DNA from 3 places in the Promicromonospora sp. Populi genome. Region 3 is predicted to be linked to each of the others. Evidence: predicted binding sites of a transcription regulator. Region 3 holds the regulator's gene; each other region holds the start of a gene.
The links. Region 3 encodes HrcA, which represses chaperone genes, less so after heat shock. Its sites were predicted from a motif close to TTNGCACTCGNNNNNNNCGAGTGCNAA; they were not measured.

Region 1 (5,117 bases), 2.2 Mb from region 3:
GCGCGCCATGGCGATGGCCATCGCCGACTCGGTGACCGTGTCCATCGCCGCGGACAGCAGCGGGATCTTGAGCGAGATCTCGCGCGTCAGGCGAGACGTCGTGTCGATGTCCGACGGCGCAAGGTCGGAGTAACCCGGCAGCAGCAGGACGTCGTCATAGGTGAGCCCGAGGAAGCCGAACGGGTCGGCCGGCGAGGTCTGGTCCGTCATGCGCCAAGTCTACGGCCCGCGCCACCCCAGATCCTGGCCGGGCAGTGATGCCCGACCGAGGCGTGTGTCACCTCGCCTTGATGACGGCCAGCACCTCGTGCAGCAGCCCGGTGAACGAGCGCACCCGCTGCACCTTGGGCCCGAACGGCAGCTCCGTCGCCGCCGCATCGGCCCGCAGCCCCACGAAGATCGGCAGGTCCGGATAGCTCTCGTTCACCGCGTGCACGACGTCGAGGTCCGGCTTGTTCTGCGTCGTGGCCAGCACCACCGCCGTCGGGCGGACCATGGTGACCAGCTCGACCGAGCGGTGGGTGCTCGCGGGACCCGTGACGATCCGCGCCATCGAACCCTGCGCCGCCAGCGCCGCGGCGAGCGCGTGCGCGGACAGCGGCACCACCTCGTCGGGAGCAGCGAACACCAGGACGATCTTGCGCATCCGGCTCGGGTGGTTGGCCGGTGGGCCGCCCGCCTCGACCATCACCCGCTCGAACTCCTCGGTGTAGTTGCGCAGCGCGCGCAGGGCGGAGGTCGCGAGCACCACCTCGGGCATCTCGCCAGGCCCGGCGAGGACGGTGCGCTCGGACAGCCGCAGCCAGGCCGGCTCCACGAGCTCGGTCCACCAGGTGGCCGGGTCGCCGTCGGGACCCAGCACGAGCAGGTTGTCGCAGGCGGTCCGGCTGTAGGCCAGGGCGGCGTCGACCAGTGCGGACACCCGGCCCGACGTCGGCGCGGGGGACGATGCCGTCCGCGACCCGGTCGCGGACGGGGCGTCTCCGCCTGCCGCCCCGCCGGGCAGGGCGCGCAGGCGCGCCCGCCCGCGCGGCTCCTCAGTGCTCTCGCTGCCCGACGCCGGAGCTGTGCGGCCGTTCTGCCCCGAGCCGACCGGTGCCCCTTCGGACCCGGGGGCCTCGACGGTGCCGAGGAACTTCTCCTCGAACTCGGGCTCCTCAAGTTCCGGCTCGCCCTGCACTCGCACCGTGGGCAGCGCCAGGGCGGACCTGGCGGCGTCCTGGAGCTCCGCGTCCCCGGCCTCGACCGCTGCCCGGGCGGCGTCCACGGGCGCGACACCCTCCAGGGTGAGCCGGCGCATCACGAGCAGCCGGGCTACGTCGTCCGGCGTGTAACGGCGGTGCGATCCAGCTGTACGGCCCGATGGGCCGAGTCCGTAGCGGCGGTCCCAGGTGCGCAGGGTGGCGGGAGCCACCCCGAGGCGTTTGGCCACCGCAGCGACGGCCAGTCCGGGGCTCGAAGTACGTGACCCGCCCGAGCTTTGGGCAGGCCGCGGAGATGTCATGGTCTTGATTCTGCCGACCTGGCCCTCTCCGCGCCACTGCGAAACCCGGCGTGCCGCCGATCTCGGTCGTTTTCACCTCACAGTGGAACAAATCCGGTCAGGCCTGACGCGCTTGCCGCCGACCCGATTCGCGCCGCATCGGAGAAAACTGCCCCTTGAACAACTTCTGCACAACTTGTAGGTTGTTCGACATGACGGAGATCTCAAGGCTTCCCGGTCCGGTGATGGAGCTGTGGGAATGGCAGTACCAGGGCACGTGCCGCGACGCAGACGACACACTGTTCTTCCACCCCGAAGGTGAGCGTGGATCAACCCGACGCAGGCGAGCCGAGGCCGCGAAGGCGATCTGCCGCTCCTGCCCTGTGATGATGCAGTGCCGTGAGCAGTCGCTCCGCGTCCGTGAGCCGTACGGCGTGTGGGGCGGGCTCAGCGAGGACGAGCGCTCGGCGATCCTGGCCGGCAAGTCCGTCTCTGCCTAGTCAAGAACCCGAGGCCTAGTCAACCCGAAGCCTGAACAAGTCTGAACAATCTCTGGACCGAACAACGAGGGCCCCGCACCAGATGGTGCGGGGCCCTCGTCCTACTGTCCGGCGTGAGCTGAGGTCAGCTCACGACCACGGCGAGGATGTCGCGGGCCGAGAGGATCAGGTAGTCCTCACCCGCGTACTTGACCTCGGTGCCGCCGTACTTGGAGTAGATCACCTTGTCACCGACGGTGACGTCCAGCGGCACACGGTTGCCGTTGTCGTCGATGCGGCCCTGGCCAACGGCCAGAACCTCGCCCTCCTGGGGCTTCTCCTTGGCGGTGTCCGGGATGACCAGGCCGGAAGCGGTCGTGGTCTCGGCTTCGAGAGCCTTGACGACGATCCGGTCCTCGAGCGGCTTGATGGGGACCGACACGTCGGACCTCCTCTTTCATGAGCGGATCGAGAGATCAGCTGCTTGGTTGACTTGAAGTGGCTCGAACGTTCGACCGTCCGCCGTCGTCGCGGGTGCCGGCGGGCACGAACGTCTGGGTCCTCCGCCGCGCACCCGGAGATCCGGGATGCCACAGCGGCGAACACCCCCAAATCTAGGTCGGCGCTAGCACTCGGTCAAGGCGAGTGCCAATGGTGGGGACCATGTCACAGGCCGAGCGACCGCCGCGCGAACCGCACACCGAAATCTCGCCATCTCTACCAAAAGGTGTGTCGCGTCACTCGTCATGACCAGGACAAACGTGGAAAGATCTTCCCATGGATGCGGCGATTCTGAGCAAACTGCTCAGCCCCGACGGCTGGGCCCTGCTAGGCGCTCTCCCGCCCTATGACGAGCGACACGCCATGAAGACCGTCACGACCCTGCGTACCAAGGGCGTCGCATCAGATCTTGCCGCAGCGGTGGTGACCCAGTCCCGGCTGCGTGCCCGGGCGCGGGCCAAGTTCGGCGACTTCGCGGACGGCATGCTCTTCACCGCGGACGGCCTGGAGCAGGCCACGCGGCTCGTGGTGGCGGCGCTGCACGCCCGCCGTTACCTCGACGCGGGCGTCACCGCGCTCGCCGACCTCACCTGCGGCATCGGCGCCGACTCCCTCGCGTTCGCCGGGACCGGGCTCCGCGTGGTCGCCACCGACCTGGACGAGTGCACCGCCGCCATCGCGCAGTGGAACCTCCGCCACTTCCCCGAGGCGGACGTCCGCCATGCCGACGGCCTCAAGCTCGACCTACGGGCCGAGGGCGTCGAGGGCGTCTATGCCGACCCGGCCCGCCGGGTCGGGGGCGGCGCCGGCGCCCGCAGCCGCCGCGTCTTCGACCCGCGCGCCTACGAACCGCCGCTCGACGCCGTCTGGGCGCTGCGCGAGACGGTTGCCGCCATCGGCATCAAGGTGGGCCCGGGCATCGCGCACGACGGGCTGCCCGACGACGCCGAGACGCAGTGGGTCTCGGTAAACGGCGACGTGGTCGAGGCCGGGCTCTGGTTCGGCCCGCTCGCGCCCGACGGTCCTGGACGCTCGGCACTCGTGCTGCGCACGTTCACGGACGACGACGGCAAGGAGCACACGCTCAGCCGCACCGTCCGGGGGGACGAGACCGCGCCGGACGTCGGCGCCGTCGGGCAGTATCTCTACGAGCCCGACGGCGCGGTCATCCGCGCCGGGCTCGTCGCCCAGGCCGCCGCCGAGCTGGGCGGACGCCTGGTCGACCCGACCATCGCCTACATCACGACCGACGACCTCGCCGACCTGCCGTCGGCCCGGCCCACGGAGGCGGCCGGCGCCCCGGCCCCGATCGCCACCGGCTACCGGGTGCTCGACACGATGCCGTTCAGCCTGAAGCGGCTCAAGGCGTACCTCCGCGACCGCGACGTCGGGCGGATCACTATCAAGAAGCGAGGCACCGCGGTGGTACCCGAACAACTTCGCAAGCAGCTGGTGCTCACCGGGACCGAGGAGGCGACGATCGTGCTCACACGCGTAGCAGGCGACCAAAAGGTGCTCTTCGTCGAACCCCTGGGATCCGTATGAGCACGCCGGTGCAGCTCGGCTTCGGCGCGTCTCCGCGTTCGACGGTGGGTCTCGAGTGGGAGGTCGCGCTCGTCGACCCCGCGACCGGCGAGCTGACCCAGACCGCCCCGCAGGTGCTCGAGGCGCTGGAGCGCAGCCCGCTCCAGGCGCAGGGCGGCTCGCACGTCACCGGCGAGTTCATGAAGAACACAGTCGAGATGGTCACCGGCGTCTGCCGCACGGTGGCCGATGCCGGAGCCGACCTCACGCGCACCATGGACCGCCTGCGCACCGTGACAGAGCCCCTGGGCATCGAGCTGATGGGCGGTGGCACGCATCCGTTCGCACGCGCCGACGACCAGGAGCTCACCGACAACGAGCGGTACGCCCGCATCCTGGACCGGACAAAGGTCTGGGGTGCGCAGCTGCTCATCTGGGGCCTGCACGTCCACGTCGGGGTGGAGCACCGGGACAAGGCCCTGCCGCTGATGCGGGGGCTGCTGAGCTACTTCCCGCACCTGCAGGCCCTGTCGGCCGGGTCGCCGTACTGGGCGGGCGAGAACACGGGGTACGCCTCGAACCGGGCCATGCTGTTCCAGCAGCTCCCGAGCGCCGGCCTGCCCATCGCCTTCGAGACGTGGGCCGACCTGGAGGCCTACGCGGGCGACATGGTCGAGGTCGGAGCGGTCGAGGCGTTCAGCGAGATCCACTGGGACGTACGCCCGTCGCCGCGGTTCGGCACGCTCGAGGTCCGGGTGTGCGACGCCCCGACCAACCTGACGGAGGCCCTGGCGCTGGGGGCGCTCGTGCAGTGCCTGGTCGAGCACCTGTCGACCCAGCTCGACGAGGGCCGGGAGCTGACGGTGCTGCCGTCGTGGTTCCACGAGGAGAACAAGTTCCGCGCGGCGCGGTACGGCCTGGACGCCACGGTGATCCTCGACGCCCAGGGCAGCCAGGGGCTGCTCGCCGACCAGGTCGGCAAGCTCCTGATCGAGCTCGAACCGGTGGCCCAGCGCCTCGGCTGCGCCGAGGAGCTGGCCGGGGTGCGCGACATCCTGCGTGGCGGGGCCCCCTACCAGCGGCAGCAGGCGGTGGCCGCGGCGCACGACGGCGACCTGGTGCCCGTGGTG
Region 2 (5,117 bases), 820 kb from region 3:
GCCGCTGGCCGCGTCCCACGCCGTGGCGTTCACGATCGAGGAGCCACCCCCGACCCTGACCGGCGCCGGGTTCATGTACGCGGCGATCGGGACGGGGATGCCCTGCCCGCCGAGCACCAGGTGCTTCAGCCTGAGCTGGTGCAGCGTGCCCCACTCCCAGTCGCTGGTGTCCTTGCCGAGCTCGACCGTGAGGTCCTGGCGCGCGCTGACCATGGCCTCGGTGAGCACCTGGTCACGGCTCTCCACCACGGCGACCGTGGACGCGTCGTCCCAGTACGGGTCGTTGGGGTTGTCGAGCATGCCCTGGATCACGGCGAGCCAGCGGCTGCTGCCGTCGGGCCACATGGACTCCGGCAGCTCGTCGTTGAAGGTGATCTCCAGCAGGTTGCGCCACACGGCCGCGAAGTAGGCGGCCGCCGCGGAGTCCTCGTCCATGACGTTGTCCCAGTCGTCCAGGAGGACCTGGCCGTCCGAGTCGTAGCCGGCTGGGAGCTCGACCTCGCGTAGCACCGGCACCAGGGTGTCGGCGTACTGGCTCCACTGGTCAAGCTGGATCTCTGACATGTCGTCGGCCGTGAGCACGCGGCCCTCGGCGACGATCTCGGTGAGCAGCGTGCGGATGCGCTCCGACCGGTACCCGTAGTCCCAGTCGCGCGTGAGATAGGGCCCGGTACCCCCGGGCAGCACCGCCTGGTTGGCCGCGACGATGAACCCCTCCTCGGGGTCCACGACGCCCGGCATCTGCTCCGGGGCAACGTAGCCGGTCCAGTCGTAGCGGGCGTCCCAGCCCGGGCGCGGCCACGAGCCGTCGGACTCCACCGCACCGGGCACGATGGCGCGCACCGGCACCTTGCCCGGAGCCTGGTAGCCGATGTGCCCGTCGGTGGTGGCGAACACGATGTTCTGCGCCGGGACCTCGAACCTCGTGGCCGCCGCCTGCATGTCCTCCGGCGTGCTGGCGACGTTCATGTCGAACACGGCGTCGGCGGTGTGGCCGGGCTCGAGCGCGGTCCACTGCAGCGAGATCTCGTACTGGCCCAGCTCGGTGCCGGTCTCCGTGGGCGAGCCGCGCACCGCATCCATCTCGGTCTCGCCCATGACGGACGAGATGATCGGGCCGTGCACGGTTCGCCGCACCTCGAGGTCGACCGGGCTGCCGCCGTCGACCCGGATCACCTCGGTCTCCGTCTCCATGTCGACCCACTCGTCCGCGCCGCGCAGGTAGGTGTCGTTGCGGACGCGCTCGATGAAGAAGTCGGTGACGTCGGCGCCCATGTTGGTCAGGCCCCACGCGATGTCGGCGTTGTGCCCGATGATCACGCCGGGGAACCCGGAGAAGGAGAACCCGGACACGTCGAAGGGGCACTCCGGACCCACCGTGTTGCAGTGCAGGCCCACCTGGGCCCAGATGCCAGGCGCGGCGAGCGAGAGGTGCGGGTCGTTGGCCAGCAGCGGCATACCGGACTCCGTGTACTCGCCCGATACCGCCCACGAGTTCGAGCCCGTGCTCGCGCCGCGCGCGATCTGCACGGGCACGGCGTCGAGCGCCCGCTGCGCGGCCTCGAGGGCCGCCGCGAGGTCCGGGCTCTCGTACACGTCCCCGGTGCCCGACGACGTCTGGGTCGCCGGGCTCTCCGGCGTCACCGGCGGGACGCCGGCCTCGGCGGGATCGAGGATCGTCGCGTTGCCCGTGCCCGAGTACGCGGGGAACAGCTCGGCGACGCGCGACGCGTCGTCGAGGGTGCTGTAGGCCAGGGCGCGGTCGAGCTCTTCGTTGTAGTTGCCGCGCAGGTCCCAGGCCATGGCCTTGAGCCAGGCGAGTGAGTCGATCGGGTCCCACGGCTCCGGCTCGTTCACCTCGACGCTGATGTCGAGCACCGTGTACTCCACGGCCGTCTCGGCGGGGCTGCGGTTCGCGAGGTAGGCGTTCACGCCGTCCGCGTAGGCCTGCAGGTACTGCCGGGTGTCGTCGTCGAGGATGTTGAACTCCTCCTCCGCGACGTGCCGCCAGCCGAACGTGCGGGTGACCATGTCGGCCTGGATCGCCTCGGCGTTGTTGCCCACGAGCTCGGCCAGGCGGCCTGCCGTGACGTGCCGGCGGTAGTCCATCTCGAAGAAGCGGTCCTGCGCGTGCACGTAGCCCTGCGCGCGGAACAGGTCTTCGGCCGAGTCGGCGTAGATCTGCGGCACGCCCTGGGCGTCGCGGCTGACGCGCACGTCCGAGCTGAGTCCCTCGACCTGCACCTCCCCGGAGACCTCCGGGAGCGGACGGCGACCGGTGAACCAGCCGAAGGTCGTCAGCGCTACCAGCGCGAGCACCAGGATGACCGTGGTACCGACGATGAACTGGCGAACGCGGGTGGTTCGAGTGCGACGGCGCTTGGTGGGTCGCGCACCGTCGGAGGTGGCAGTTTCGGCGGGCTCTACGGGCTCGGCGGGAGTGGTCGCGGACACGCAGTGGAGACTACCGCCCGCCCCTGGACATGAGTGAACCCACCTGGGTGAACACACTCAGGAGAAGCTGGGACTATCCCCCGTCGCTCGACCGTTACTATTGGCACTCGGAAACCCCGACTGCCAGAGCCGGTCCCGGTGAGCGCGCGACGCCCCGGCCGACCTGACGTCCAAGAGGAGTGCACGTGCCCACCTACGCGTACCGGTGTGCCGACTGCGGCCACGCATTCGACATCCACCAGGAGTTCAGCGACTCTTCGCTGACCGTCTGCCCCGAGTGCCAGGGCAAGCTGCGGAAGGTCTTCAGTTCCGTCGGCGTCACCTTCAAGGGCTCCGGCTTCTACCGCACGGACTCGCGCAGCACGTCGACGACCAGCACGCTCAAGCCCGGCAAGACTGAGTCCTCGTCGGACTCGTCCTCTTCTTCCTCGGGATCCTCTGGGACTTCGGGCGGGTCGTCCTCGGGCGACTCGGGGTCGTCGTCCTCCGGTTCGACGTCGAGCTCCTCCGGCTCCTCGTCGAGCACGTCGAGCACGTCAAAGGCCGCCTCGGCCTGATCGCCGTCGGGCCGCGTGCCCGGGTCAGCGGTCCCCTTTTCGGTCTGTTGCTGCCGACCGGCGCTGACTTCGGTCCCTTGCTACCGACCAGATCCTCACTTCGGTCGGTTGCTCTGAGATCGGTCCGTTAATTGACCGATCTCAGAGCAACCGACCGAAGTCGCGAACGCGATGAGGCAAGTGACCGAAGTCGCCGATCGCCGGCATCGTCGCGGCGCGTCGGACCGAACTCAACTTCATGGCCGCAGATGCACTGCCCCTGCCGGCCCACCACCCCGCGTCGATCCGAGATTCCCTGGCCGGGTTCAGCGACCCGCTCGACGGGTTCCAGCGGCGCGAGCTTGACCACAGGTGGCGTCTTCCCGTCGTCGTGCACAGGTTGTTCGACGACGGCGCGGCGACCCCACTCCGGCGGCCTAGCGTCGCGGGCATGGGACTTCTCGACACGATCACCAAGCCGGCCGCACCGGGACGGCGGCTCCATCCGGGATTTCCAGGGCCCCTCGATCCAGGAGGACCAGGTCCTGAAGGGTCCAGTCCGGGAGGGCCCGGTCCTGGAGGGCTCCGTTCGCCTCGGCTCCGGCGCGCGCGGCGCATGCTGTGGCGCTGGCGCTTCGCCCTCGCGGCCGCCATGTTCGGGCTCGCGGTCGCCCTGACCTTGCACGTCCTGCGCCCGCCGCCACCCCCGACCGTCGACGTGGCGGTCACGGCCCGCCCCGTCGCGGCGGGCACGGAGCTGACCCGGGACGACGTGCGAGTGCGCGCGATCGCGGCCGACGTCGCACCACCCGGCGCGGTACGCACCGTTCATGAGCTGCTGGGGCGCGCGGCGGTCGTCGGACTCCCGGCGGGTGCGCCGCTGCACGCCTCGCTCGTGTCCGACGACGGCGTATCCGCCGCCGCCCCGCGCGGCACCGTGGTGGTCCCGGTCCGGCTGTCCGACGGCGCGGTCGCCGCCCTCCTGCGCCCCGGCGACCGGGTGGATCTACTGGCAGGGGCGACGCCAGGGATCGAATCGGCCGGGGAGCCCCAGTACCTCGCCAGGAACGCGCTCGTGCTGCCGATCCCGGCCGAGCGCGAGCCGGAAAGTGCGGGCGGACTGCTGGGTCCGGCGTCGGACGGAGACGAGCCGGTCACGCTCGTCGCGGTAACCCCGAGGGACGCGCCGGAGCTGTCGGCAATATCGGGCTGGGGCTCGGTGACCGCGGTGCTGGTACCCCACTAATACAATGGGCAGGACTCGGGCGTATTTGCGGCGCAATGCCGCCAATTTGGCTGAATGTCGCGTCGACGTGCGCTGAACCGGATTTTCCGCCACAATCCCCTTCGAGGTCTCGGCTGACGCCGAACCACACCAAACGTCAAAGAGATCCAGGGGGATCCATGCGCGACCTGCTCACCGGCTTCAAAGACTTCATCGCTCGCGGCAACGTGATCGACCTCGCCGTCGGTATCGCGATCGGCACCGCCTTCACGGCCGTCGTCGCGGGGCTGCTCAACGGCATCATCAACCCGTTGATCGCCGCGATCTTCGGGCAGCCGAACATCTCCGGTGTCGGCCAGTTCACGCTCAACAATGCCGACTTCAGCATCGGCCTGTTCCTCCAGGCGTTGCTCAACTTCCTCATCGTCGCGGCAGCGATCTACTTCCTTGTTGTCATTCCGATCAACAAGCTGCAGTCCCTGCGCAAGCCCGCGGAGGAGGAAGCCGTCGAGGAGGCCCTCGACGAGCAGGTTGTGCTCCTCACCGAGATCCGCGACCTGCTCCGTAGCCAGGCCGGCTCGCAGCCCCGCTGAGCCCAGCCGCCCGGTTCTGCGCGCGACCTCGGAATGTGGGCGCGCCGCGAACTTCAGGAGATCGGTAAAAAGGTCAGGTGACCGGCAACCCGCCGATCACCTGACCTTTTGCCGATCACCCGGTGCCTCACCCAACCGGCCTCACCCAGCCGGGCCTCACCCAGCCGGGCCTCAGCCCCAGTGCGGCGGGACGTCGCGGCGGAGCTGGTCATCGTTGGAGCCGTGACCGGAGTCGGCCGAGGCTCCGCCGTCGGAACCCTCGGTCCAGCCGGCCGGGCGCTCGTCGGCGCTGACGCCCAGCACGGCCTC
Region 3 (5,117 bases):
TCGATGAGCTCCGGCGCCTCGTCCGAGCCGGCGTGACCGGCGATGAGCGCGGTGTCGGCGAGCATGCTGGCGAGGCCCACCGGGTCGTCGTCGGGCCATTCCGCGATCGCGTCGTGCGCGACCGCCAGGGCGCGAGCCGTGCGGGTCGAGCCGCGGAGCGACTCGGCGACCGTGCGCAGCAGCTCGTGGTGCGGCAGGCCGGCCACCGCCGCGGCGTCGGGCACCTGCTCCCAGAGCTCCAGGGCCCGTTCGCCCAGCGTGACCGCGGCGGCCGAGGCCGCGCCCTCGGCCGCCGCCTGATGCCCGACGACGGCCGCGGCCAGCGCCTTGTCGAGCACCCCCGCGCGCCACCAGTGGTCGGCGATCCGGGACAGCTTCGCCACCGACCGGGACTCCGTGGCGAAGGCCCGCTCCAGAGCCCGCGCGTACGCGGCGTGCAGCCGGCGTCGTTCGCCGGGCAGCAGCTCCGCGTAGACGGCCTCCTGGACCAGCGCGTGCCGGAACGTGTACCCGACGTCGGTGACGACGAGCACCTGCGCGTCGACCGCCTCGCGTGCGGTCTCCTCGTGGCCCGACGGTGCCGGATCCGCCGACGTGTCCGCCAGGACGGCGTCCAGCATCTCGTACCAGACCCGGGTCCCGTTGGCCGCGACCACCCGGCACAGCGCCTGGGCCGCCGGGCTGAGGTTCCAGTAGCGCAGCAGGAGGATGTCGCGCAGCGAGCCGGGCAGGTCGGTGCCGAGGAAACCCACCAGCTCCTCGACGTAGAACGGCACACCCTCGCTGCGGTCGGCGAGGTCGGCGAGCGCCTCCGGGCCGGGGCCAGTGCTCTGCCGGGGTGAGCCGTCGAGCAGGTCCTGCGCCATCTCCCGGACCTCGTCGGCGCCCAGGCGGGTGAGGTCGAGGCGGGTGGTGATCCGGGCCCGGTCGAGCTCGGCCATGACCGCCCGCAGCGGGTGGGCACGGCCGACGTCGTCGCTGCGGTAGCTGAGCAGGAGGAGCAGGCCGGGGGGTGCCGCGCGGGTGAGCCGGACCGCTACGGCGCGGGTGATGTCGTCGGACCAGTGCAGGTCCTCCAAAACGACGACGAGCGGGTGTTGTGCGGCTAGCTCGATGAGCAGGTCGGTGAGGACCTCGGGGACGCGGTCGGCACCGGCGCCGGGCGCCGGTGCGAAGAGCTGGGGTGCTACCGCGGACAGGGCGCCGGCGGCGGGTCCGGCGGCGGCGAGGGCGGCCTCGGGGCCGACGGCCGCGACGAGGGTGCCCAGCAGGCCGGCCAGTGCGGTGTAGGGGACGGGTCCGGAGCCGGAGTCGGTGCACTGCCCGACGAGGACCGTGGTGTCGCCGGTGCGCGTGATGAGCTCGTCGAGGAGGCGGGTCTTGCCGATCCCGGCCTCGCCGGCGATCACGACGGTGCGGCCCACGCCCGTGCGGATGTCGTCGAGAGCGGCCGTGAGCTCGCCGAGCTCGCGGGCTCGGCCCACGAGACGGGAGCGGGGGACCGGCATGGGCTCATCGTCCCATGCCGGTCCGTTCGTCGTTCCGCTCGGCGGCGCGTCGTTCGGCCGCCTGACGGCGGGCCGTGTCCTTCCGCTCGCGCGCCACCCGATTCTGCTCGGTGCGGCGGTCGAGGTCCTGCTCGTTCCTGCGGTACTCGGTGTAGTCGGAGAACCCGAACATCGTTTTGCCTCCTGGCTCGAAGCCGGCCCTTTGCTGGCGTGATTCAAGGTTCGTCCGTGAGGTAGCGGGGGCGGATCGGGCGGTCGCCCCATCTTTCGGGTCGGGTCTGCCCGGCGGTCGGGTGCTGTCTAGGGCATCGCCTTAGACGCATCGGGTAAGCGCGTAGGATTGGCACTCGGTCGGCGAGAGTGCTGGAGGCAGCGCCGGTGAGCGGGCCGGAACCCGGATGCGGGTCCTGGACGTTGTACCCGGGACGGAGGTGAGCGCGGTGAGCGAGGAACGTAGGCTTGATGTCTTGCGAGCGATCGTCGAGGACTATGTCCGTACACGGGAGCCCGTGGGCTCCCGCATACTCACCGAGCGGCACCAGCTCGGCGTGTCCCCGGCGACCGTCCGCAACGACATGGCGGCGCTCGAGGAGGCCGGCCTGATCGCGCAGCCGCACACGTCGGCGGGGCGCATCCCCACCGACAAGGGCTACCGCCTGTTCGTCGACCAGCTGGCCGAGGTGCGGCCGCTGACCACTCCCCAGAAGCGCGCCATCGAGACCTTCCTGTCCGAGGCGGTCGACCTGGACGACGTAGTGGCACGCGCCGGGCGGCTCATCGCCCAGCTGACGGGCCAGGTCGCCGTCGTGCAGTACCCGTCCTTGCGGCGCTCCGGGCTGCGGCACCTCGAGCTGGTGCCCACCGTCGAGGGGCGGCTGCTCGTCGTCGTCATCACCGACACGGGGCGGGTGGAGCAGCGCTTCCTCGACGTGCCTGTCGGGATGGACGACGGGACGCTCGGCGAGCTGCGCGCCCGCTTCAACGCCGCGGCCGCCGGCCACCGCCTGACCGAGATCGGCACCGCGTTCGCACGGGTCACCGAAGCGATGCCGGACGGGCACCGGGCGCTCGCCACCGCGGTGGCGGAGGTCGTCACTGCCGCGCTCGGCGAGGAGAGCGAGGAGCGCATAGTGCTGACGGGCCAGGCCAACCTGGCGCGGGCGAGCATGCGGTTCGAGCAGGGCCTGCGGCCCGTGCTCGAGGCGCTCGAGGAGCAGGTGGTCCTGCTCGGCCTCCTCACCGACATGACCGACGACGCCGGGGTAGCCGTGAGCATCGGCCACGAGAACCGGCTGGCGGGGCTGTCGGAGACGTCCGTCGTCACGTCCGGCTACGGCTCGTCCGACGGCGACACGGTGGCGATCCTGAGCTCGATCGGCCCCACCCGCATGGACTACCCGGGCACCATCGCCGCGGTGCGCGCCGTCGCGCGCTACCTGTCGCGAGTGCTGCCCAGCTGACATCCCCACCTTCCACAAAACTTTCCCACAGAGAGAGACCTGTGACCGACTACTACGAGATCCTCGGTGTTCCGCGCGACGCCTCGCCCGAGCAGATCAAGAAGGCATACCGCAAGCTGGCCCGCGAGCTGCACCCCGACGTGGCCGGCGACGTGGGCGAGGACCGGTTCAAGGACGTCGCGCGCGCGTACGAGGTGCTCTCCAACCCGGACAAGCGCCAGCAGTACGACATGGGCGTGGACCCCACCGCACCGGGTGGCGGCGCGGGTGGCGGGTTCGGGGCCGGGTTCGGTTTCCAGGACATCTTCGAGACGTTCTTCGGCGGCGGTCAGCCCGCCGGGCCGGTCCCGCGCGCGCGGCGCGGCAACGACGCGCTGGTGCGGCTCGACCTGGAGCTGTCCGAGGCGGTCTTCGGCGCCAAGCGGGAGATCCAGGTCGACACCGCGGTGGTCTGCAACACCTGTGGCGGCGACGGCGCGCGGCCGGGCACCCACGCCCGAACCTGCGACGTCTGCCACGGTCGCGGCTCCGTACAGCGGGTCGCCCGCTCGTTCCTGGGCCCGGTCACGACGAACCAGCCGTGCTCCGCCTGCGGCGGCTTCGGCACAGTGATCCCCGAGCCGTGCACCGACTGCTCCGGTGAGGGCCGCGTGCGCTCGCGCCGCACCATCGCCGTGAACGTGCCCGCCGGCGTCGACACCGGCACGCGCATCAAGCTCTCCGCGCAGGGTGAGGTGGGCCCCGGTGGCGGCCCCGCCGGAGACCTGTACGTCGAGATCCGCGAGCGCGCGCACGACACCTTCGTCCGGCGCGGCGACGAGCTGCACTGCACTCTCCAGGTCCCGATGACGGCGGCCGCGCTCGGCACGGTGCTGGAGCTCGACACGCTGGACGGGCTGCAGGAGATCGACCTGCGCCCAGGCACGCAGCCCGGCCAGGTCATGACGCTGAAGGGCCTGGGTGTGGGGCATCTGCACTCGGCCGGTCGCGGTGACCTGAACGTGCACATCGAGGTCCAGGTCCCCACGGCCCTGGACGAGGCGCAGACCGCGCTCATGCAGCAGCTCGCCGTCCTGCGCGGCGAGGAGCGACCCGAGTCGCGGCTCACGTCGGTCAACGGTGGCGTGTTCTCGCGCCTGCGCGACAAGCTCAGCGGGCGCTGATCGACCACCCATGAGCGCACCGGTCTTTCTCGCGGAGGCGTCCACCGCCCATCCGCTGTCCCAGTACGCGCCCGGCACCGTGTACGTGCTCGACGGCGCGGAGGGGCGGCACGCTGGTGTCGTCCAGCGCCGCGGCCCGGGGGAGCGCATCGACGTGGTCGACGGCGCCGGCGTGCGCCTGCGGACCGTCGTCGAGTCCGTGAACGGTGCCGAGGTGCACCTGCGGGTCGAGGAGCGGGACGTCGAGCCGCCGCCCGCCGTCGTCGTGACGCTCGTCCAGGCCCTGGCCAAGGGCGACCGCGACGAGATGGCCATCGAGGCCGCCACCGAGACCGGTGTGGACGTGATCATCCCCTGGCAGGCCGAACGGTCCGTCGTGGTGTGGCGCGGGGACCGGGCCGCGAAGTCTCGGGCCCGCTGGGTCAGCACCGTGCGCGCCGCGACGAAGCAGGCCCGCCGGTCCCGCATCCCCGAGGTCGAGGTGCCGCTGAGCACCAAGCAGCTCGCCGCCCGGACCCGCGAGGTGGTCGCGGCGGGCGGTGCGGTGGCGGTGCTGCATGAGGAGGCGAAGGCCGGCCTCTCGGCCGTGCGCCTGCCTGAGGCCGGCGAGGTGCTCCTCGTCGTCGGACCCGAGGGCGGGATCTCCGAGAGCGAGGTCGCCCTGCTCACCGAGGCCGGCGCGGTCACCGCCCGCCTGGGGCCCCACGTGCTGCGCACGTCAACGGCCGGCCCGGTAGCGATAGCCATGCTGAGCGAGCGCCTGAACCGCTGGTCCTGACCGGGCTTGCCGCCGCAGGTCCGCTTCCAGAACGACCTGAGGTACCGAATCCGGATCGGATCGGTACCTCAGGTCGTTCTGGGGGCGGACTGCTGGCCGTCAGTCCAGGACGTTGAACTCGACCCGGCGGTTCTTCTCCAGGTCGGCGAAGGTCAGCGGGACTACCTCCGGGTCCGACTCGCCGAAGCCCTTCGACGACAGCCGGTCC

Region 1: groES (co-chaperone GroES) is a predicted target of HrcA. The motif match lies at 2,588-2,614, and genes of this name have one in related genera.
Region 2: AB1046_RS13805 (FmdB family zinc ribbon protein) is a predicted target of HrcA. The motif match lies at 2,555-2,581, and genes of this name have one in related genera.

The regions. Positions count from the first base shown of each region.
Region 1 is NZ_CP163528.1:4,446,187-4,451,303, reverse strand. Features, by position in the region: gene guaB (IMP dehydrogenase) at 1-210, opposite strand, end outside; gene AB1046_RS20160 (MerR family transcriptional regulator) at 278-1,504, opposite strand; gene AB1046_RS20155 (WhiB family transcriptional regulator) at 1,696-1,983, shown strand; gene groES (co-chaperone GroES) at 2,108-2,404, opposite strand; gene AB1046_RS20145 (SAM-dependent methyltransferase) at 2,740-4,008, shown strand; gene AB1046_RS20140 (glutamate--cysteine ligase) at 4,005-5,117, shown strand, end outside.
Region 2 is NZ_CP163528.1:3,054,045-3,059,161, forward strand. Features, by position in the region: gene AB1046_RS13800 (penicillin acylase family protein) at 1-2,454, opposite strand, end outside; gene AB1046_RS13805 (FmdB family zinc ribbon protein) at 2,640-3,011, shown strand; gene AB1046_RS13810 (Flp pilus assembly protein CpaB) at 3,607-4,236, shown strand; gene mscL (large conductance mechanosensitive channel protein MscL) at 4,395-4,808, shown strand; gene AB1046_RS13820 (hypothetical protein) at 4,980-5,117, opposite strand, start outside.
Region 3 is NZ_CP163528.1:2,239,009-2,244,125, reverse strand. Features, by position in the region: gene AB1046_RS10235 (AAA family ATPase) at 1-1,508, opposite strand, end outside; gene AB1046_RS10230 (hypothetical protein) at 1,513-1,680, opposite strand; gene hrcA (heat-inducible transcriptional repressor HrcA) at 1,949-2,968, shown strand; gene dnaJ (molecular chaperone DnaJ) at 3,010-4,131, shown strand; gene AB1046_RS10215 (16S rRNA (uracil(1498)-N(3))-methyltransferase) at 4,142-4,909, shown strand; gene AB1046_RS10210 (OmpA family protein) at 5,009-5,117, opposite strand, start outside.